Regions from separate parts of the Paenibacillus sp. FSL L8-0340 genome, predicted to be linked through region 3. Evidence: riboswitches for the same ligand, from Rfam matches in the RefSeq annotation. Region 3 holds a riboswitch; each other region holds the start of a gene.
The links. A riboswitch is a leader RNA that binds a small molecule or an ion and turns the genes downstream of it on or off. The one in region 3 is predicted to bind cyclic di-GMP.

Region 1: linked by a shared signal. The riboswitch ahead of NST07_RS14515 (hypothetical protein) and the one ahead of NST07_RS05175 (PA14 domain-containing protein) in region 3 are both predicted to bind cyclic di-GMP.
Region 2: linked by a shared signal. The riboswitch ahead of NST07_RS02410 (collagen-binding domain-containing protein) and the one ahead of NST07_RS05175 (PA14 domain-containing protein) in region 3 are both predicted to bind cyclic di-GMP.

What each region holds. Positions count from the first base shown of each region.
Region 1 covers NZ_CP151967.1:3,243,867-3,251,449, reverse strand. The annotation lists gene NST07_RS14525 (ketoacyl-ACP synthase III) at 63-1,061, opposite strand; gene NST07_RS14520 (hypothetical protein) at 1,099-1,458, opposite strand; gene NST07_RS14515 (hypothetical protein) at 1,592-2,647, opposite strand; cyclic di-GMP riboswitch class I at 2,698-2,789, opposite strand; gene NST07_RS14510 (hypothetical protein) at 2,888-3,154, opposite strand; gene NST07_RS14505 (sigma-70 family RNA polymerase sigma factor) at 3,275-3,856, shown strand; gene NST07_RS14500 (DUF4179 domain-containing protein) at 3,825-5,417, shown strand; partial or broken gene NST07_RS14495 (GNAT family protein) at 5,362-5,751, opposite strand; gene tnpB (IS200/IS605 family element RNA-guided endonuclease TnpB) at 5,935-7,023, opposite strand.
Region 2 covers NZ_CP151967.1:521,421-529,003, reverse strand. The annotation lists gene NST07_RS02410 (collagen-binding domain-containing protein) at 18-2,303, opposite strand; cyclic di-GMP riboswitch class I at 2,387-2,476, opposite strand; gene NST07_RS02405 (hypothetical protein) at 3,100-3,513, shown strand; gene NST07_RS02400 (ASCH domain-containing protein) at 3,845-4,264, opposite strand; gene NST07_RS02395 (phosphatidylinositol kinase) at 5,210-5,497, shown strand; gene NST07_RS02390 (hypothetical protein) at 5,729-6,160, shown strand; gene NST07_RS02385 (hypothetical protein) at 6,255-6,497, shown strand; gene NST07_RS02380 (hypothetical protein) at 6,811-7,155, opposite strand; gene NST07_RS02375 (hypothetical protein) at 7,279-7,583, shown strand, end outside.
Region 3 covers NZ_CP151967.1:1,135,630-1,143,212, reverse strand. The annotation lists gene NST07_RS05185 (discoidin domain-containing protein) at 1-888, opposite strand, end outside; gene NST07_RS05180 (glycosyl hydrolase) at 1,087-2,601, opposite strand; gene NST07_RS05175 (PA14 domain-containing protein) at 2,809-5,208, opposite strand; cyclic di-GMP riboswitch class I at 5,221-5,301, opposite strand; gene NST07_RS05170 (sugar phosphate nucleotidyltransferase) at 5,438-6,811, opposite strand; gene NST07_RS05165 (UDP-glucose/GDP-mannose dehydrogenase family protein) at 7,274-7,583, opposite strand, start outside.

The sequences.
Region 1 (7,583 bases), 2.1 Mb from region 3:
CCTGCGGCAAAGCGCAGGCTTTCGTTGTTTTTCTATCGCGTTCCATTACTGTAATAGTGATGTTAGAGTCTCCACAAGGTAGCACAACTCGTAATACCCGCGCCTACCGACCACATAAAGAACAAGTCGCCGGGGACCAGCGTACCGTCCTTAATCGCATGGTGAAGGGTGATAAATGGACTGCTTGTGCCTGTGTAGCCATAAATATCCCCAATGTAAGGGAATTTAACGAGCTCCTCGTCCAGCTTGCCCGCGATATCTTTAATGACGCTCAAGTTTAACTGACTAAGGATATAGTGCTTCACATCACTTTTAGTATAGCCATGTTCCTGAAGCAGCTGCTCAATATTGGATACCGCTGTCGGGAAAGCCACATTGACATTGTACTCCGGATGAAGATAGATTTTTTTCTCTTCAAGCGACAGATGTTCTCCGTACATTTGTGTCATGCCTCCGGCAGGGAACTGCATATCCTCCGCCTTCTGCGTATTGGTGTAGTACGCCGAATCTATCAGGCCGGAGTCCGTATCCTCCACTCTCTCCAGCAGAACCGCACAGGCTGCATCTCCGCACAGGCCCTTGGACGCCAGGTCACCTTCTTTGTAGAAACGGGCAATCTGCTCCGACCCTACAATGAGTGCGTATCTAACTCTGGGAGTGGATATCATGGATCGGGCTGCTTGGTCAGCAGCGACAACCATACCTACACAGTTGGCATTACTGTCATAGATAATGCAGGAATCTTTACCCTCCAGTGCCTGGTGCACAAATGCAGCATCTGTCGGAGCGCTGAAATCATGTGTTCCTGAGGAGAATACGATCATATCCAAATCGCTTCCGCTGAGCCCGCAGTTCTTCAATAGCCTTTTGGATGCTTCAATAGCCATATAAAGCGTGCTCTCTTCATAGTCCGCCGCGTAATAACGATCCTTACGGCCAAAGAACTCCCAAATGCCGATAAGCTTGTCCGCTGAAGCTCCGGCCTGCAGAGCCAATTCCTCATTGCTGATCTTATAGGCAGGATGGTACACTTCGGTGCTTATTATTTTGACATTAGCCATGGTCGACCACCCTCTGCTTAGATTTAGGATATACGATTTAGGATTTAACGATTGCCCATGCCTCTTCCACCGTGTCCACAAAATGTCCTTTAAATCCGGCGCTTGGAGCTACTCTCTGTAATTGAGATTTGGCTACCACTTTCTTCGGATTCACCAGAACCGCATGTTTAAATCCGTTATACAGCACATAGCAGCGTTCCAGAACCGGCAATATCTCCGGCTTGAAGGGCGCCATATCATTGCAGTCAATAATCAGAGACATCTCGTGAATCGGCAAGGTCGGCATGGACGCCTCGAATATTTCCACTTCTTTTACCGTTTCAGCCAATTCGGCAAATCCATGCAAGCTGATGAAGATGGTGTTGAATTCCGGGTACATTTTAGTTTCTGCGATCATTTTTTAACGACACTCCTCTAGTTGTTTTTTCAATTTGTGATTGCGGGATTCATTGGAAATAGGTTGATACCCAAGATTTACCGCTTTCCTGCTATCATCAAATTGCATTTTTTGATAGTTTCTAAAAATTTATTTAGGGCCTTCTGACTATTGTACGAAGCACAATAAAGTCATTCGCGTCGCGTGAGATCAAAGTGTCTTTATTAAAATACACAAAATTGTCCGCACTGCGGTTTCGTTCCCCAAGCAAAAAGAGTTCCCCGCTTCGGAGGTTCACTCCGCGGGCTACCAGTTTATTGTTCATCATTTCCGAGAACACCGCATAATTGTCACCCACGATTAATAGATCATTCCGGTCGCCAATTACCCATTCACGCTTAAGCAATACTTTAACAGGGGCTCCGGCTTTACTGCGGTCCATCGTCATATAAATGAAGTAATTTTTGGTCTTGCCGGCAGTATCCACTTCTTTGGAGTCAATCATCCAGACAATATCTTTACCATTCGAAGCTACGAGGTTGAAGGATTCATTTTCTTTCAGCTTATAAATCTCAGTTGTTTTTGAACTTGGCAGATCATACAGATACAACGTGCCGGTGTCCCATTTGCTATAGATGAACTTGTCATCTACAAACTGGTAGACCTGATCAAAACCGAGATCATTAATGGTCTGGGTTTCCAGCGTCGTTTTGTTAGTGAAGTAAAAATATGAGCTACTGCTGTGTGCATAATATTTATCACCCACACCGAGTAATTCCGGATTATTCACTTCCAGCGGAAGCTCGCTTGTTTTTTTGGTTTTCAAATTGTACTGTACCAGCTTCTTCGGGTAGATATTAATTTGCTTAGTCACTTCAATTGTGGACTCATAATAATAAACACTGTCTCCCAGGAGCTGCAAGTTCGTTTTGAACGTGTTAGTTGAAGTGACCTTCTCCGTCGTCTTCTTCTTCCAGTTATGTAAGTACAGCTGATAAGCCCCTTTGCTATCCTTCTCCAGTGAAGCGATCGTGTCACCTGTGAACTTATAGTTGTAGTCAAGCGGCATGTTATATGCAGTTTTGACATCCGTAAAAGTGTACTTCGCAGCTGCGTGGACCGGAGTGGCAATCAGGGGGCCTGCAGCCAAGACCGCAGCCAGAATAAACGTTAAGCCTGGCCTCAATTTGTGGCGAATCTTCAAAAACATGTTTTTTTATTCTCCTTTTGTTGTATTTAGACAACAAAAAACCAAACTACATGAGCGTCCCCGCTGTCATGCCGCTTTCGTGAGCGGTTTAGACCGGTGGCTTTGCGTCTTCCGCCTTTCGGCGGAGTTGCCTTTGTTCATCAGCTGGCGCTTCCGAATCACAAACATATTTTGGTATTTATTATCTATCTAAATTTATAATTCGACAATAGCAGTCATTATCCTCCTTTTTTCTCACATTCAAATATTGTTCGCTGTATCTGTTTGGCTACGATAGTGCATAGATCCGTTTGACCAGAATATCAGCGGTTTATAGCTCTCCATATGGGATATTCTGCGCGCTAAAAAATCTGTCAAGCCCTCGCTGTGGACCAAACAGTACAAATCAACATCCGAGTAAGCATCCTGCTCTCCTCTGGCATGTGCGCCTTTCAGAAATACCGCCCTGACTGCCGGATCACCCTTTACGGCCAGGCCTACCTGACGGATTGCTTCGTCTTGTTTCATTCTCTCTTCCCCCTGCAATGTGTAGTATGATCTGAACATAATCTTTCTTTTTTATTAAAAGTGAGAAATATTGTGGCGCTGGTGCGTCTTATATACAAATAAATCAATTGGAGGCACTGGATGAAGGCACAGGAAAACGACGAACAAATCATTGCCGAAGTGCTGCAGGGCAACCGGGAGGCCTTTGCGGTACTTGTAGACAAATACAAGTCAAGCTTGTATGGTCTGCTGCTCGGTATGGGCGCCAGTCACCAGGATGCACAGGATTTGGCCCAGGAAACATTTATTAAGGCATACCAGAAACTCCGCGGGCATCATAGCCAATCAAGCTTTGCGGCTTGGCTGTACGCCATTGCGATCAACCACTTCAGGTCACTGAAAAGGCGGAAATCCCCAGGCCTAACAAGCAGTAACTTACTGGAGGAGAAGGATCGCGGGCCAACCCCTGAAGAGCAGTATATGCGTAAGGAAGACGAGCTTGAAATGCACCGGAAATTGTCCAAGCTTCCAGAACGATACCGGATTGTACTGCTGCTTCGCTATACCAATGAATTATCCTATGAGGAAATCTCAGCGATAACGGGAATGCCTATGCATCAGGTCAAAAATTGTCTCCACCGCGCCCGTCAAAAGCTGAAGAAACAATGGTCGAAATCCAGGGAGGGTTCCAATGAAAAAATGGGCTTACACCAATCACAATGACTTGTCCGGCACTGATAACGATCTATTGACGGATTCACAATTGTATACAAGCTCTAATCTAGCTGATGATTTCACAGAGCGCGTTATGGAACAAGTTCGCAATACAGAGATACTGCCTGCCTCCGGGCAACAATTATCCGAGATATCCGGAATGCAAACGGGCCGCACCCTAAAAGGAGGTTTAAAGTGGGGCAGCACTGTTGCTGCAGTGATAGGAATTGCTTCATTACTGTTCTTTATAGGCAAATCAGGTACAGTGTCAGAGACGCTGTCCAACCCTCCACAGAAGCCGTTCCTCCTTGCCAACCAGTGGGCAGAGCTTGGTCTTCTGGACGCCAAAATACTCGGAGTGGTGCAGCAGCCTGGCATAGAGAAAACCGATAAAGGCTATACCTTTGTCCTGCAGGACGTAGTGGCTGATCCTACCCGTTTGGTGCTTAACATTAGCATTACGGATAAAACCGGACATGCTGCCAACGACGCAATGTCCAAATTTAATACCAGCCAATTGGAAATCCATGATGAACAAGGACACAACATCGGAGAACTGAAAGAGATCATGCCCTTGGCCAGTGACATTTATGGAAACTCTGGTCAAGCCTCTCTGCTGTTGACTTACGTATTCCCTGATGAAGGCCCAGGAAGCACCGTAGTTATTCAAGGCAATATTCATGAACTGGCTTCAAACAGTGAAACAGAAAAGGTAGTCGCCGGAGACTGGAGTTTTAGCTATGAAGCAGATATGACCGCAGCACAGGCATTATCGGTAACCACAGATTTGAAGGACCATGTCTATAAAACTCCGGATGGGATGAAGCTGGAGATGGATCAAGTAATGCATACACCTGCAGGTGTCACACTGAAATTCAACACCTCGCTTACTGGAGAGGCAGCCAGCCTTATTTCTGCCAATCTTAATAACGCTCTTGGGCTCATGTTCCATTTTGAGGATGAGAAAGGTGAAGAAGTTTCAAGAATCAACCGTTACAAGTCCGGATATATTACCGACACTTCCTTCGGCTACACTGTCAGATCAACAGAACAAGCCGGCAAGCTGCACTGGACCTACTATTTCAAGAGCCTTCCATATGACAGCCGGCAAGTACGGTTCATCCTGGATGGTTACAATAGTCCCGTCAAGTCTAACGATTCAGTGACGTTCCATCCTCATGAGCTTAATGAGAAACCCGCAGTATTTAGTGCTCAAGGTGATGTGCTGAAGGTGAACAAGATGGAGATCAAAGAAATTAAGGATGAACCGGGAATATCCGGCTGGATGTCGGTCAGCGGCGAATTCACCAACAGATTTGCCAATGACAAGTGGGTCGCCCTCGATGGTAAAGGAAAGGAATACAAAGTTATCTTTAGAGGTGGTTTCACTATGGATGAGACAGTCACATTCGGTGAGACGGGCAATCATGTGAATGAAGCCTATCTTATTGCCAAAGGCATGACTGAACTGCCCGAGGAGCTGACGCTCCGCCGGGTCATAACGGATAAAAGGTTTACCGATGTGAACTGGAGCTTTGCTCTGCCAAAAATAGAAGTGAAAAAACCTTGAGTTTGCTGATGTAGTCATCTTTCAGGATGCTGTACACTTCAAGATCGACGATTCCTTTGCCTGACCATACATTGGCTTGTCTCAAAGTCCCTTCTTTCATAAAGCCGTTTTTCAGCAGTACCTTTTTGGAAGCCCTATTGGGAGGCATTACTTCAGCTTGAATCCTATTGATATCCGCATTATTAAACAAATAACTTATCAATAGGGATAACGCTTCTGAAGCAATGCCTTTCCCCCAATGGGCTTGCTCCAAAAAATAGCCGACCGATACCATATTTACTTTCTGATTAAAATCAAATGCCTCGATAATACCAAGCAATTTGTCATTATCATTACAGCCGAATATTTATGTAATTGCATCCCTCTTCATTTATTGTCTTTGAACACTCCCGCCACCTGTAGAGGTGGGGGATTCTTGGGTCATTGCTTCCTTGAAGCAAAATGCATCGATTTTCTCAAATGTGAAAAATCGTACACCAAGCGATCCCTGTGGTTCCCACAGTTCTTTGCAAGACGGTTAAACCGCCATCATTATAATATTCTGTGCGGCATTTTCATCACGATCATGCGTTGTATCACAACCTGGGCAGACCCATTGCCGCACTGAAAGGTTCTTCACTTCGGGGTTGATGAAGCCACATACAGAACAGGTTTGGCTGGTCGGGGCAAAGGTATCCGAAATCTTAACCGTGCGTCCGTACCATTTCGCCTTGTAGGAGATTTGACGTTCGAGCTCACTCCAGGACGCATCGGCGATAGACTTTGCCAGTTTGTGATTTTTGAGCATATTCGCCACGCGAAGGTTTTCTATACTGATCGTTTGGTTTTCGCGAATCAGTTTGATTGTGAGCTGATGCAGAAAATCATAGCGGCAATTGGCGATCTTCTCATGAATGGAAGCGACCTTTTGCTTGGCTTTGTGCCAATTAGAGCCGCCTTTGCTACGGCGAGCCATACGGCGTTGCCAATAGGCTAACTTCTTTTCGAAATGGCGATACCACTTGGGATTTTGAACCCGAAATCCATCGGAGCAGACGGCAAACTCTTTAAGGCCAAGGTCAACACCAATCTCTTTGCTGGCTTGAGGCAGGGGCTTAACGTCAACTTCACAGACGATGGATACGAAATATTTCCCAGACGCATTCCGGCGAACGGTTGCAGACAGGATGCGTCCCTCTAAAGCTCTGGAATTGGCAAAGGGCATCCATCCCAGCTTGGGAAGCTTGAGTAGACGTTCTTCCACAGCAATGTTGCCGTTGGTATATTTCGTTGTGTAGCTTTGGACAGGGTGTTTACGGTTTTTGAAACGTGGAGCTTGATTCTGTTTTTTGAAGAACCGATCAAAACTATCTGCCACGTTTCGAACCGATGATTGCAAAGCAATGCTATCCACGGTTTTCAACCATTCGAACTGTTGTTTGAGTGCAGGAAGTTGTGTGGCACAACGATTGTAGGATAAGCCTTTGCCTTTCGTCTTATAGGAATCATTCCATAGACCTAAAAAATGATTGAACACAAAACGGCAACACCCGAACATCTGATGAATGAGTTGCTGTTGTTCATTTGTAGGAAAGATGCGATACTTATAGGCTTTATGAATGAGCATGCCAACACAACCTCCTTTCGACGAAGTATATAGGGATATTATAGCACATACGTTCGTTTTCTTTGCAAAAAACACCGATTCATCCCCAACCTATAGAAGGTTGGGTGTTCTCGGCTTTCTTTGATAAATATCTTATCACAATTGATACTTTTTCCTGCCCCAATCTAATAAAGCATTGACCAATCTCCATGGATCAGGTAATAATATACATATATAACAACAACACAGAAGAAGAGTAAGTAGACATATGTGAGAGGACTTGCAGAGAGCCGGTGGTAGCTGCGAACCGGTGTCCGGCATATGATCGAATGGACTTTGGAGTTGCTTTCCCGAACCGTCGGCTACAATGTTGTAGGGAAATGCCGGGCATCCCGCCGTTATCAAGGGAGCGGTCTCGAGATCATGTATTTAGCGATCTCCGCACCGTATAGCGAAGACTGTAACGCTTGCAATTCATGCAGCGGGACGGTCATTTAAGGTGGTACAACGACAACTTCGTCCTTATGGGACGGAGTTTTTTTGTATTGATAAGGGGGTGATGGCCATGGAGGATGGCTGGT
Region 2 (7,583 bases), 610 kb from region 3:
GTGATTCAATGAAAGCCTCAGCGTTTTCGTCTGCTGGTTCTTGCCGTTCTGCTCAGCAGCAGACCTACTCCGGCAATAGCGAGACCGGTAATATAATAAGGTGCCGGGCTGGCTTCACCCGTCTGCGGCAGACTCTCGGCTGGATCCACAGGACCCAGCGGTATTTCTTCATCAAGAATAACTTCTTCATCCGGTACCGAAGCAGGTACTGGGACAGTCACTGGAGTAGTCTCCGGCGTTGGCTGCACAGACGAAGGTGTGGTCACAGGGCCCAAAGGCAGCGGATCCTCATCAATCGTAATCTCCTGATCGTCATTCGTACCAATCACCGTTGGTGTCGGAGATGGCGTTAGCGTCGGGTCTACCGTTGGTGCTACACTCGTCGGCGCTGGCGTTGGGTCTACCGTTGGTACTACACTCGTCGGCGCTGGCGTTGGGTCTACCGTTGGCGCTACGCTTGTCGGCGCTGGCGTCGGGTCTACCGTTGGCGCTACGCTTGTCGGCGCTGGCGTTGGGTCTACCGTTGGTGCTACGCTTGTCGGCGCTGGCGTTGGGTCTACCGTTGGCGTTACACTTGTCGGCGCTGGCGTTGGGTCTGCCGTTGGTGTCGGTGTCGGTGTTGGTGTCGGTGTCGGTACCGGCGTTGGCGTTGGCGTCGCCGTTGGTGTCACCGTTGGCGTTGGCGTCGGTGTTGGTACCGGCGTTGGTGTTGGCGTCGCCGTCGGTATCGGTGTCGGTGTTGGCGTCGTCGTCGGTATCGGCGCTGGTGTTGGTGTTGGCGTTGGTGTCGGCACCGGTGTTGGCGTTGGTGTTGGCGTCGCCGTCGGTATCGGCGTCGGTGTTGGCGTCGTCGTCGATATCGGCGCTGGTGTTGGTGTTGGCACCGGTGTTGGCACCGGTGTTGGCACCGGTGTCGGCGTTGGTATCGCCGTCGGTGTTGGCGTCGCCGTCGGTGTTGATGTTGGTACCGGAGTTGGCGTTGGCGTCGCCGTTGCCGTCGGTATCGGCGTCGGTACCGGCGTTGGCGTTGGCGTCGGCGTTGGCGTTGGCGTTGGCGTCGCCGTCGGTGTTGGCGTCGCCGTTGGTGTCGGTGTCGCCGTTGGTGTCGGTGTTGGCGTCGGTGTCGGTACCGGCGTTGGCGTTGGCGTCGCCGTTGGTGTCGGTGTTGGCGTCGGCGTTGGTGTCGGTGTTGGCGTCGCCGTCGGTATCGGCGTCGGTGTTGGCGTCGCCGTTGGTGTCGGTGTCGCCGTTGGTGTTGGTGTTGGCGTTGGTACCGGCGTTGGCGTCGCCGTCGGTGTCGGTGTCGCCGTTGGTGTCGGTGTTGGCGTCGCCGTCGGTGTCGCCGTTGGTGTCGGTGTCGGTGTTGGCGTCGCCGTCGGTGTCGCCGTCGGTGTCGCCGTTGGTGTCGGTGTCGGTGTTGGCGTCGCCGTCGGTGTCGCCGTTGGTGTCGGTGTCGGCCCGACTGGCGGCACCGTTCCCTCAAAGGTATGATGATGCATCTGAATATAACCGCTGAATCCTTTTGCAATAAGAGTACCATGCAGCTCAGCACGGCTGAACGCCACAAAGGCATGAGGCGCTAACATGGAGCCTTCAATGGTCGTGTTGCCATTAGCTACAGAAGAAGCTTCGTAGAAGTTGAACAACACATTATGAGATTTTCCGTTCCACATTTGAAAATCCGGAATGACGACCTTATTCCCGCTTACATTGATAATTACCGTGGCGTTTCCTGCAATATTGAACTGGAGACCGTTGGTAACCGCCAAATCCGCAGCAGTCAAATGAATGACATTAAAGGAATCCGGAGCGTTAATCGTCATTTTCCCTCCATCTCTGACAAAGGGCTGCGTTTGTTTCAGAGCAGCGAGTTCACTCGAACGCTGAATCAAAAATTGCTCCTCAGCTTGAAAATCGATCGGATGATCCTGCCGCTTACCTCCTTTAAGATCGGCTCCTGAACTTTTCATACTGCCTCCATACACAGAGGTGCCATAAACTGTTCCATTTGAAAAGTCGATGTCTTTGCCGGCGATAAGCACATCTCCGCCCACAGCATCCTTGGATACGCCATATCCCTGAAGAGTAATGTTCCCTGCAGCAGCGAGCCGTCCGTGGATCTGGTCATTGCTTTGTGCAAAATCTCCAAAGATAAAGGCGTTGAAATTCCCGGCGACTCCCAGCACCGGTGTTGGGGTGTACGGCATACTTGCCGCCGCTTCTGCATTGATCCCCGGATGAAGCATATTGCCGACGGTTAAAACCCCCGTCAGAATCAAGGCTAATGATTTTTTCCTCAACAATGATATGTACCTCCTATGTAACTATTCTATGAATGCACAGATTAGCCCGTAACAACAAAAAGACCGCCAAGAAGGGTTAGCTTCATGGCGGCCGGACGATCGTGGCACCTTTAGAGTGCTGTAGATTCCTGACTTTGCGTCCCGCTCTTTCGAACGGTTTGCGATTATACATGAGAAGTTGGTAACAGTTGTTTTCTATGTAGTCTATGACTTTTGTTACTTTCGGACTAGAATCAGTCTATCTCTTCACCCCTCCGTTTGTCAATCTATTCCTTATTTTTTTTGCTAGATTCTCTGAAAAAGTCCTCAATTCCGCAACACATAAGGGTTTCGTTGTATTCACCGATCACATAAAACAAATTTTCAATATTAAAAATTAGTATATTCGAACCATTTTTCAACTCATGTCGAAACAGCAAAAAAACTGTCGCCAGCTCTTGGCAGCAGTTTTTAGTCATTGTCAATTTACATAAGTCAGCGGGCAACGGCCGGACTTAGGATTTGTATATTTTATAACAGCTGAACCCAGCCGATCATGGACATCCATAGTGGAACACTTAAAAACAACCCGAACAACAACCCGCGGCGGAGACTTCCCTCATAATTCATCACAATTCTCCTTTTTAATGAGCTTTATTTTTCAATATTTATTATTTCAATTTTAATATAAAATAATTCTTATAATTATTTTGTGAATTATGTCACATTGTTTCAGTTGTTTAGAAATTCCATTGATTAATTTTTGAATAATCGGTTAAAATACGAATATATGTTCTTATTAGAGGTGATTGAATTTATGCATAGAGCGGAGAGTAACGATAATACACTGGTCAAATCCTATATATTGCTTCCGCTGATTTTATCAGCCTTTGAACGGGATTCAGCCATTATGTCGACACAACTGCGGACCCCCGTCCCATACATGGATGTTCTCCGTACTGCTGCGAATGCGGCTACTGCCGATCTGAGGGATGTGCGCGCCGAAATGAGGAAACGCGGAGTTAAAGTCTATGAACAGCAGCGGCTCCAGGTCGGCATCGAGGCCAAATTTATATGCCGGGGATATCATGAACGGATGCTGCTGCTGGATGACGTCATCGCTGCACAGGCCGCTATCCATATGCGCAAATACCTGGGACTCGATATCTCCGGCTACCACAGCTATGAGGAACAGTACAAAATCAAATCCGGCCCTCAAGCAAGCCTATAGACTTTGGAGCGTTGAAGAATAAAAACAGGCCTCGCCATGGGAGTCGGCAAGACCTGAATAAAGTACCTGCTATAAATTACATTAAAACCTTCCAATAGCCCAATGTGCCGAAAATAACTACCAGCGCCACGGGATATAGAATTCTCCGGCTTACCTTATCCTTAAACGTAAGAAATAAACATAACATGCAAAGCCACGCAATAAGAAGACTGCCCATTTCCTATGCATACGCTCCTTCCTGAACAACCTGATTGGCTCCGGCAGAGATAAAGATACACAAAGCCCTATATTTAAAAAGATACCCGGGCGGTATCCCTTTCATACTTGTATTTCACCGGACCGCCGGAACAGGATACTCCCAGAAGCCCAGTCGGCCCTTGGCCGGAATGTTCCCCTCCAGAGGAGTGACCCCCGTCAGTTCCCAGGCAAACCGTCCCTCCCTATAATCTCCAAAGATATATTCGCTGCCGTAGGGCCAGCCTTCTTCAGCCATACCAGCTGTAACTTCATAACAGTTTATCAGCGAACCTGTCGCTATAATCGCTCCGGCAGGCAAATTGTCAGCTGTAAGACCGTGACGGGCGAGCACCGATTGGAAAGGCTCCTGTAGGCATATTGCCTTATCAATCTTCAAACCGGCATGAATGGCGATTTCACCCCGGTAAGCCGTTCTCCAGGAACGGGTCTCGAATGATTTTTCACCAAGCGCAATGAGCGTCGCCCAAGGCTGCCGTATCGTCAGGCATCGCATAACATCCTGCCCCCTCTCTGCAACAAAGGAAAGACGCAGTCCACCGGAAATCCGGAAAACCGCGCCGCATTTAGTTTTTTGAGATGATGGCGAAGGGATCCCCCCCCCGGCTTAAACATTGTGAGCGTAACCCACACCTATCTATAAGGTTCAATTAGGTTCTGTATGATCTTTGCGGCGCTTCACTACTCATTATAAGGTTCAATCAGGTTTTGTAAAGTTTCTCTCAACGGTAGAAGAAATGCCAGATGGATGGATGGCTATTCCAAGGTTTAGGCTCCGGCTTTGCTTCATGCTGCAACTTTTTCCAAATCAGCAAGTCTAAATAAAAAAAGTAAAGGATGGATTAACTTAAAGAAAACAATATTTTTGTTTTTTACTGTAATGTGTAACTTTTCAATCGGCGGTACAGCGAATGCTGCTAACCCCTAAAACTAAATGTAAACGGGGCGTTACAGGATGAGTTACCTTCTCCTTTCGTCAGGAAGAACGTGAGTTATGTTCCTATTCGCACTGCGCAGTCTTTGGGTTAGGTTTTCCCCGGGTTCAATTTTATTATTCCACTGTGCATCCGGAAGGCCCTATGACTAGTTTTATTTACACTGAAAATGACTATTCTAAGTGGTATTTCCTGCACAGCGATAGCGTTTATTATTACGAGTTGAAGAATGGATACATGAGCCTTGTTTGGGAAGGTCAAATGACGGCTAAGACTCCGGGAAACTCATCTAGTCCCTTGGCCAAATTTTTGGTTACAGGCATAGATACTCTACCCTAAACAATTGAGTGACATTATCCTTAATTTCAAAGAAGAAAATCAATGAGCATTCTCTCCTTAAGAATGTAATACATCAAATAATAATTAATGGGCATTCGCCGTCAACAATATAGGTTATAGTCCATAGACTGTTGTCAGGATGTATTTATCTGAGGAGGTATTATTTTATGGACGCAAATAATTATCAACAGGTCGCTTGGAGTTGCATGAATAAGTACGTTGGTGTAACTACTACGGATGGCCAGTCTCATGATGGGTTTATTGCCCATGTAGACCAGGATTTCGTTACTCTTGCTATTCCTACAAACGAGATGTTTCAGGGTATGCCTGCGCAAAACTCTACCTACAGACAATTCGGTTTCCATCCAGGCTTTTTCCCCAGACGCCGCTTTATCCAGAGACGGATTCCTTTTGGTGCCATCACTGCATTGTTTTTACTCCCGTTTTTTATTTAATGATAGGAGGGAGGCAATTCCCCCTCCCTTCTCCTATGCCATTACCTCAAAATAACGTTGTCGTGTAACCGATATCCCCCGCGTGCAATCTCTACATATTGTGGTCCCCTCTGGAATCCGTTTACACATTCATCCTGACCGGCTAGCTGTCTCTAAATGATTGCCTCCCTGCGGACGAACTCTTTGAATTAGCTGCATACCATATCTCAAAAACTATGGGAGGCTTGATGTATGACACGTTTACTCGATGCTCGGACTTCTCAAAACGCTAGCATTGCCGGCAGCATGAATGGCGCAGGATTGACAGCAAACCAAAATGTATTAATTGGCCAGATTGGATTAACCACTGCCGGATCTCAGGGCCCTATTAGGGTACAGTTCAATGGCGTCGCAACTTTTTTTGTGTTTTCAGGAGGATTTATCACTTTAAACCTGTTTGTGGTTAGGGGGAGTGCAGCTACTGATCCCATAGTTGCTTCAAACCGGCTTCAGTTAAATCCAGGGGCAACAACACCTACTAACTTGTTCCCGCTTTACTTAATAGGCTCTGACTACAATCCCGCTCCAGCAGCTGAGATCATCTATTCCTTATTTGTGAACAGCACTGTAAACGTTAACCGTGTCGGACCTGAAAGTTTTAATGGGTGTGCTTATTCAGACTAGCGCTTATATAGCAAAAGAGCCTGCATGTTAATGTTTAACTATGTATGACTAGCCATAAAATTATTAAATGATGACAACAACTATCAAGGAGGTTTTGAAACTTTTTTATGACCACGGTTCTGTCTGTACGGATATTGATTGGATTAATTTCAACAAGCATTGGGTTTCTTCAACGCGTTCACCAACCTTTTCGATGAATGACGGCAAAGAGAAATGGTCTTTTGCCCGACTGAGCAAACGGGGCAAACCGGATCGTGTTAAAGCAATCAAGGAGGTCATAAAGTTCAAAAATACGGATCTGCGATCCATGGAGAACTATTTATCTGACAGCGCCTAACAGCAGCTCGTGGAGTGAAACCGGCTATGTAATGCGTTAAAATTAGCAGCGGTCCCGTAAAGCAACTTTAACCTAATCCCCTTTAATCAGCAACTGGGGCTGTCTCAGTTGCTGAACTCTCGTATGTCCAAACCACGCTATGTGAGTAACACAATTTGGGTTAAGATAGGAGTTTACCAAACCGTAACGGTTGTCAGCAGGTCATATTTCCCGTTTTTTCGTAGGCAGAGGGGATGTTTCGGTCAAATAAGCCCCATAAAACCATTAAAAAAACCGTTAGTGTAGCAATGTTCCAAGGTGTTTACTTCAAGTCTTACAATTCGCTCAAGTTATCTTGAGTAAGTTCTAGCTCCTTACCATTTTGATTAACAATATAAATTTTCTCAGGTGGACTTTCTAGGCTTTTCCCCTTAATTAACAGTTGGTGTCCTCCTTCGATTTTGTACTTTCTTATATATATTCCTGATCCGATATCCTCAAAGGAATACTTGTCAAAATCCCCCCAATTCAATGATACGCCTTTTTCAGCTAAGCTTTTTAATTCATCATACGAAATGTACTCCTTTGGCCCTTCTTCTTTGTTGCTTTGGCATGCTGAACAAATAATTAAAATGAATAATAATGTCATTGAGAACTTAAAGCATTTTGCTAGTGTCATTAGAACTTCTCCTTTTTTACCATTATTTTACTGGTAATATTTAGAAGATAATCATATCATAAAAAGGTAAAACAAGCATCTTTTAATCCCGATCCGGAAAAGTGGTTGGAATGGTTTAACAGCTTGCCTGAAGAAGTGCAATTAGAAGTCAATTATAGACCTGCAGGATTTGATTCCACATTAAATAAAGCAGTTTTACCAAACAATGATATACCAATCAATGAAACGCAATATAGTCAAAATTCATCTGAACCAAAAGAGGATTCCAAAAAGTCCGTAGGATTGCAGTTACTTGAAACAATGGTAACTGGTGGATACGAACATCCTTATGATACTAGTGTTTGGGCACCATTAACAGATAAGGCCAATTGCTATGCTTATATGTTAAACATATCTACTTATTCTGGGCACAAACTTCAACCAGGTGA
Region 3 (7,583 bases):
ATATTGGAAGTACGGGCTGTACTTCTGGAAATATTCAGTCAGTTTCTTTTCGGCGTCATCCGGCAGTGAGCCATCCGCCTTAAGCTTAATATCACCGGTATACAAATACAGCGCAACGGCCTGCATGTTGTAATCCTTGAGCACCTTGTAGTACTCCTCCATATTCGAACAGGAGCGGCCGACATCGCTGGCACAGCTGGTGCGCATAATATTGCCGCTGTAAGCTACTCCAAGCCACTTCATAATATAAGGCAGATGCGTAACTGCACCTTCGTCAAAATAAAATTGCTTATTGTTCACCATGGTGCCCGTCAGTGTGTAGCTGCCATGAATCGGCTCCTTGATTGGGGCATTCAGCGACTCCAGGCTGAGGTCATCCCAGGTCCACCAGTTGTACTTATCCTCCAAATCGGAGGAATAGATCCCGCGGGCCGCCTGCAGCTTTAGTTCGTTGGTTCCAGCCACCAGCTGCTCTTTCGGGATATATAGCTCATACGTTTTGCGGAACGAATATTTGCTGTCTGTACCGGCAACACCAGCAATCTGGATAATCCCCGACAGCTGCCGGTTGGAGAACACGCTCATTTGCGGAATGGATTTATAGGCATCTATGATGCTTACGCGAAATAAGACCCCGTTGACCGGGATCTTATCCAGCTTATACATAATCCTTAGCTCAGGATTAGTGTCGCCTCTAAGACCGGAGGGCACACTTTGGAGCTCCGCAGTCTTGGCCGAAACGGAGGCAACCTTAAATGCCTCCTTAGCGGCCGAAGTGCCGGCAGCCGCAAATTCACCAGCTGTTCCGTCATGCTTGCCCAGCTGCCACAACACAGTTCCGTCCGGCAATGCGGGTCCTGCATCTTTCGCTGCGGACAATTTGGACATGTCAACCTCCACCTCGGCCCTCTTCGTCCCGTCATCTCCGAAGATAGAAACAGACAATAGAAACAAGAGGGTTAAAGCTGCGAATTTTAACAGTAGATGTAGAGGTTTATTCTTGTTCTTCTTAGTTCTAGTCCTCATTCCTTGTCCTCGCTTTCTTCCGGGGTGCCTGCCTCACAATGACTTATTACTTTCATTTCATTATTTGGAAGTCAACGCGCCTTTGGGAATAACCGCCTGCTTCTGGCTTGGGCTCTTCCACATAAGGCGAATACTGGCATCTCCACTGTTCTCGTAATATTCAACCTTGATGTCGTACGGGCTTCCCGCTTCCAGGACTATGCTTCCCTCACGGCTAACACCGCTTTGCTTCTTCCAGCTGTCGATGACCAGTTTGCCGTCGATCCATACACGTACCCCGTCATCCGAGGAGGCTATGAAAGTATATTTCTCATTGTAAACCGGCTTGATTTTGCCGCTCCAGCGCACCGAGAAAGCATCCTTGCCAATTCCTGAAGACGGTGAATCTCCATGCCAGTTGAAGTCGATCTTATTGTCGTTGCGGACCAGGACGGCTTTGCCCGTCAGCTCCATATTGTTGAAATATTCTCCCGTTAATCCATTTCGGGATGGTTGGACCGGGTTATTGTTTTTACCGACCAGCGTTAACTTATAATCATCCCGCGACACGGTATAATTATTGCTCATAAAGCTCTTAATCTGCTCGAGGTTATTTTTCTCAGTCAGCATTTTTCCCCATGTCATGGTATATACCCATTTACTCTGCGTTCGGGACAATATGACCGGGTCTGGCAGTTCTCCGCTTTCACCGATCCCGATCGGCTTGCCGTCAGCCAGCTTCAGCAGCTTCTCATAATAAGACTGTCTGTAGTCATTGTTATAAATATCCGCCGCCAGAACGTCAACCTTCCCGGCACCCGGATAATACGGCTCATAGCTATCGGACCACTCATTGGGCGCATTCGGATTCCATACCCAAAGGAGATTATCCAGCTTGTGAACATTCGCCAGACGGTTATACATAATGTCCCAAAGTTCGGTGAAGTTGTCCTTCTGCCCCCACCAGAACCAGTTGCCGTTCATCTCATGATAAGGGCGCCATAAGACAGGCACTCCCGCATCGCGCAGGTCTCCCAAATATTCGGCCACCTCATCAAGCTCAGCGATCAGGTTCTTATACTGTGGGGTACCCGGCGTAACATAAGCATTAAAATCCTCTTGGCTCAGGCTCATATGCACATTAGCCCATTCCGGGGAGGTACCCGGCAAATTCTGATGGAAGGTCATCGCCACAATTCCACCGCCTTGATGCCATTTGATCGCACTCTTCACGACATTCTGGCGCTGCTTCACGATGGTGTACTCCGGCTGGTTGTTAATCGCTCCCAGCTCATAACCATGTAATACGGCATATTGTCCGCTTGCATGCTTCAGCTTATTGTTGAATTCATCCGGGGTCTCCAAATAGTCATGCTGCCCGGATATCATTCCCTTGCCTCCAAGATCAACCAGATAGCTGAGCAGACCGGCAGCCTCCTCCGAAGCTGAGGGATTGATAGGAGTGATGGCAGCAGCAGGTGTAACTATCGTCCGGGGAACCGGAAGACTCCTCGCTTCTGACCAAGGCAGCAGGGAAAATATTAATATAAGCGGTAAAATCGTATTAAACAGGCGGTACTTGCGGTAAGTGTTCAAATCGTAATCTCCTTTCTCCAGGGAACTACCGCCACGGCACACAGGATGCGTTCCTATGCAGATTCATACATCCCGAGGCCAAATGGGGGCTATAGCTTAGTAGCCCTGCTGATAAGCAGGGCCACTAAGAGTGGACTTTAGGAATTATAATTGTAACGTCTTAACCAGCACCCGCCGGTGAATACAGAAGCTAACCAGTCGCTCTGCTTAGGAAGCGGAAGGAAGAAACAGGGCGCTCGCAGGAACAGTACCCTTCACTTGGCTTGGGCTTTCCCACATTAGACGCGCTCTGGCATCCCCTTGATTCTCGTAATACTCCACTTTAATATCATATAGCTGCCCGGCATTCAGGCTGATGCTTCCCATGCGTTCGGTTCCACTCTGTTTCATCCAGCTGTCAATCACAAGACTGTCATTGACCCAAACGCGGATGCCGTCATCTGAAGTAGTATAGATTGTGTACGTTTCACTGTAGAGCGGCTTAATCTTGCCGCTCCAGCGTACGGAGAAGAAATCGATGCCGATTGCAGCATCCGGGGTGCCTTGACGCCAATTGAAATCAAGAATGGCGTCGTTACGTACAAGTGCCGGAGTGCCTGACAGCAGCATATTATTGAAATATTCTGCCTTTAGTCCATTCTCAGCAGGTGCTGCTGTCGGTGTTGGCACTGGTGTTGGTGCTGCTGTCGTTTGCACCGGTGTTGGCGTTGGAGCTGGCATCGGTGTTGGTGCTGCCGTTGGCATTGGTGCTGGCGTCGGTGTTGGCGTTGGTGCTGGCGTCGGTGTTGGTGTTGCCGTTGGCACCGGTGTTGGCGTTGCTGTCGGTGTTGGCACCGGTGTTGGTGCTGCCGTTGCCGTTGAGGCTGGTGCTGCTGTCGCCGCTAAAGCCGGTTTTGCAATCAGGCTGAGTGTACTGTCCAATTCTGTCTGGCTGGCAGCAGCTGCCCCGGCATTCACAAACAATGCGCTGGCCGGAACCGTCACTTTGGCTTGGCTTTGACTTTGCCACATTAAGCGGATATTCGCATCGCCGGCATTCTCGTAATACTCAACCTTGATGTCGTACAACTGACCGCCTGTTAAAGCGATGCTTCCGGTACGCTCGGCTCCGCTCTGTTTCATCCAGCTGTCAATGACAGCTTTACCGTTAATATAAACGCGGATACCGTCATCCGAAGTGGTAAAAAACTGATAAGTCTCACTATACGTTGGCTTGATTTGACCGGTCCAGCGGACGGAGAAGGAATCTATACCGATTGAAGGATCCGGCGAACCCTGGCGCCAGTTAAAATTAAGCAATGCATCATTGCGCACCAAGGCGGGCGTACCGGAAAGCGTCATGTTTTTGAAGTACTCTCCCTTAAGTCCGCTCACCACAGGCGCTTCCACTGAATCATTAGAGTCAGGCGTTGGTACAGGTGCTGGCGTAACCTTAGGTGTTGGCGTTGCCGTAGATGTTGCCGTTGGTGTTGGCGTCGATGTTGCCGTTGGCGTTGGCGTCGGTGTTGCCGTTGCCGTTGCTGTCGGTGTTGCCGTCGGTGTTGGCGCAGTGGCCGGTGCACTCCAACTCTTATATTGATCCCGGGTCAGTGTATAGCTATCGCTCATGAAACTCTTAATCGTAGTTGTGCTGTTTTTCTCATAGAGCATTTTTCCCCAGTTCATCATGAAAACGAAATTTTTCTGGGAGAGCTTCAGTTTGGCTGTGCTGGGCATCTCACCGTTCTCACCAATACCTATCGGTTTACCGGCAGCCAGACTAAGCAAACTGTCATAGTACTTATTCATATAATCGTTATCATATATATCTGCTGCAAGAACATCCACTTTGCTAGCGCCCGGATAGGTCAGCGCATAAGGATCGGACCAGGCATTCGGTGCATTAGGGTTCCATACCCACAACAGATTGTTTAATTGATGAACGTTCACGAAACGGTCATACATAATATTCCACAGTTCAGCAAAATTACTTTTCTTCCCCCACCAGAACCAGTTGCCGTTCATTTCATGATAAGGTCTCCAAAGTACAGGAACGCCCGCATCCCGCAAGCTTTTAAGAGACACCGCCACTTTATCCAGATCCGTGATCAGGCTGGCGTATTCTGTCGTGCCCGGCGTTACATACCTGTTAAATTCCGCTTGGGTGAGCGGCTTCTGCACATTGGACCAGAGGTACGCCGTCCCCGGCAGATTCTGATGAAAGGTCATTGTGACAATGCCGCCGTTCTTGTACCAGTTGATCGCGCTGTTCACCACATTCTTGCGCTGCGAAGCAGCCGTACTCTCCGACTGGCCGCTAATTACGCCAAGCTCATATCCGTGAAGAGCAGCATATTCTCCGCTTGTTCCCTTCAGCTTGTTGCTGAATTCATCCGGGCTCTCCAAATAATCGTGCTGTCCAGTGATAATCCCTTTTCCGGTAATGGAATAGAGGTTACTAAGCAGCTTGACAGCTTCGGCTGAAGCGTCCGGATTAACCGGCACTGCTGTGCTTGATGAGGCTTCTGCGGTTGAAGGCGACAGCCCAAACCCTAAAGGCACAGTGGTTAACAATATGGCAAGAGACAACAATGTGGACAGCAGACGAGACTTACGGTAAGTTTTCAAAATTATCTTCCTTTCGGTAGCCAGGCTGCCACTCTTGCGAAGGCCCTATGGCTTTGCGTCCCTATCTTTCGATTAGGTTTGCCTTGTCGTTTTGGAAGGATTTATCCCTCTTACCGTAAGTATCGTCCCTATGAAGTTTTTATTTAGAGCATTAATAAAAATAGATTAATAAATGGTTCTAAATGCCTGTTTTAGATTTGCAACAATTGGTTAAATAGATTATTTAGGCCTACGAGATAAACTGTTGCAAAGCTATATCTTCCCAATCCAAGGTGATGCGGATGTTATCCTCTTCTACCAGTTCCGAACCGGTCTGTACCTCAATAAACTCTACATCCGTCAGCGCAAGGATCGCATGTTTGGTGCCTTCCGGTATACGAACCACATCTCCTGCCTTGACATTATGCATCTTCTCATTAATCACAATGCTTGCTTCACCGCTGACAAATGTCCAAATTTCACTGCGTTTATGGTGCAGCTGGTAACTGATATTTTTACCCTCTTCGATAAAAATCCGTTTGGTCAGCACTTCATTTCCCTCATCGTATTTCACATAATCTATGACTTTATAATGGCCCCAGCGGCGTTCTTCGTACATCGGTCTTTGTTCAAAAGACTTCAGCACTTCCTTGATTCTCGGACTCTCCGCTTTATGGGTAACCAAAATCCCGTCCGGGCTGGCAGCGATAATCAGATCCTTCGCACCGATCACCGTAATCGGAATATCCAGCTCATTAATCAGGCATGTGCCTTCGGAATCCGCCGTCACGAACCCTTTGCCTACATGATTGCTGTTCATTTCTTCAGTTAGCGTGTTCCAGGTTCCCAGATCCTTCCAGAACCCGGCATAAGGCTGAACTACGATTTTCTCCTCTTTTTCCACCACTTCATAGTCAAAGCTGATGGAAGCAAGCAGTTTGTACTGCTTCTGCAGTTCCTCATAGTTCAGCGGCAATCCCTTACGCTGCAGAATATCAAGCAGATAACCCAGGCGGAACGCGAACACGCCGCAGTTCCAGAGGGCATTCCGGCTGATCAGTTCCTCGGCCTGCTCACGGTCAGGTTTCTCCTGGAAGTGGCTTACCTGCAGATAGCCGCTTGCTCCCGCCTCAGCGCTGGTAGGAATGATGTATCCGTATTTTTCTGAAGCATGTTCGGGTACTACACCCATTAGCGCCAGGTTCGCTCCGCTCTCCTGCATCGTTTGCTCAAGCTGCACTACTGTATCGAAGAAGGCGGCTTCCACATAAGGATCGACCGGGAGGATGGCCACGGTCTCGCTTGGCGAAACGCCTTCCATGGAATACAGGTAGGCTGCTGTCAGGGCAATCGCCGGAAACGTATCGCGGCGTTCCGGCTCAACGATGATAGGCACCTCGCTGCCAAGCTGGCTCTGAATCATTTCCACCTGGCTGCGGCCGGTAGCCAGATAAGCCGAACCCGACATATTAGCTTCCTCCAGCTGCCGCCATACCCGTTGCACCATGGATTCCGGTTCCCCCGTTGGGCTCTCAAGTACCTTCAGAAATTGCTTCGAACGTGAATCGTTAGACAATGGCCAGAGACGTTTACCTGAACCGCCTGATAGAAGTACCAGTTTCATATGGAACCCTCCTCATTATGTGTTGACGCAAAAATATCGGATTGTTATTGTGAGCTACGAGCTAAACAGCAACCTCGAGATGCTAGAATGTTTATAGCGCGCTGTTGCTGCGCGATAGCCTTCAGATACAACTGTTACGGGAGTCACTGCAAGGAATGTTTGGACTTTCGGCCGCTGTTGTCTGCAGATTTCTTGATTTATACCGCTGTCCGCGGTGGAAATCCGCAGACAAAGGCGGACGCATTCGCTCCTACAGTTCCAAAATTCCTCTCCGTTCCATTCCATAACAGCTTCCTTAGATGGATTCCAGCTGGGCTATGCGCCCTAGCAAGACATTCACGCCCGCGGCTTGCACCCGCAGGCGAAGCTCCCTGCTAAAGATCCGGCATTGCCGCTTGGTTGGCGGCAGGTAAGAGCGAAGTGCTTTACAGAGCTGAGAACTTAGCAGAGCAAGCTTGAGGCTTAGACCGCACCAGCCACGCTGGCCGAATACCCGCTCAGTCCGCCCATTTGCGGGCGTCCGACGGAATGGTACTCCAGGCCGGTGCCTTCGATCTGCTCCTTGGAGTAGACGTTGCGGCCGTCGATCAGAACCTGGCGGCGCATACTGCCCGCCAAGCGATGCAGGTCGATATCCTTGAACTGGCTCCAGTCGGTCAGCAGGCATACGGCATCGCTGCCTTCTGCCGCCTCTTCCGGCAGGCCGCACCAGCGGAGCTGCGGATGATCGTATTGCATTTTGAAGTTATCGGCGGCAATCGGATCATAGAGC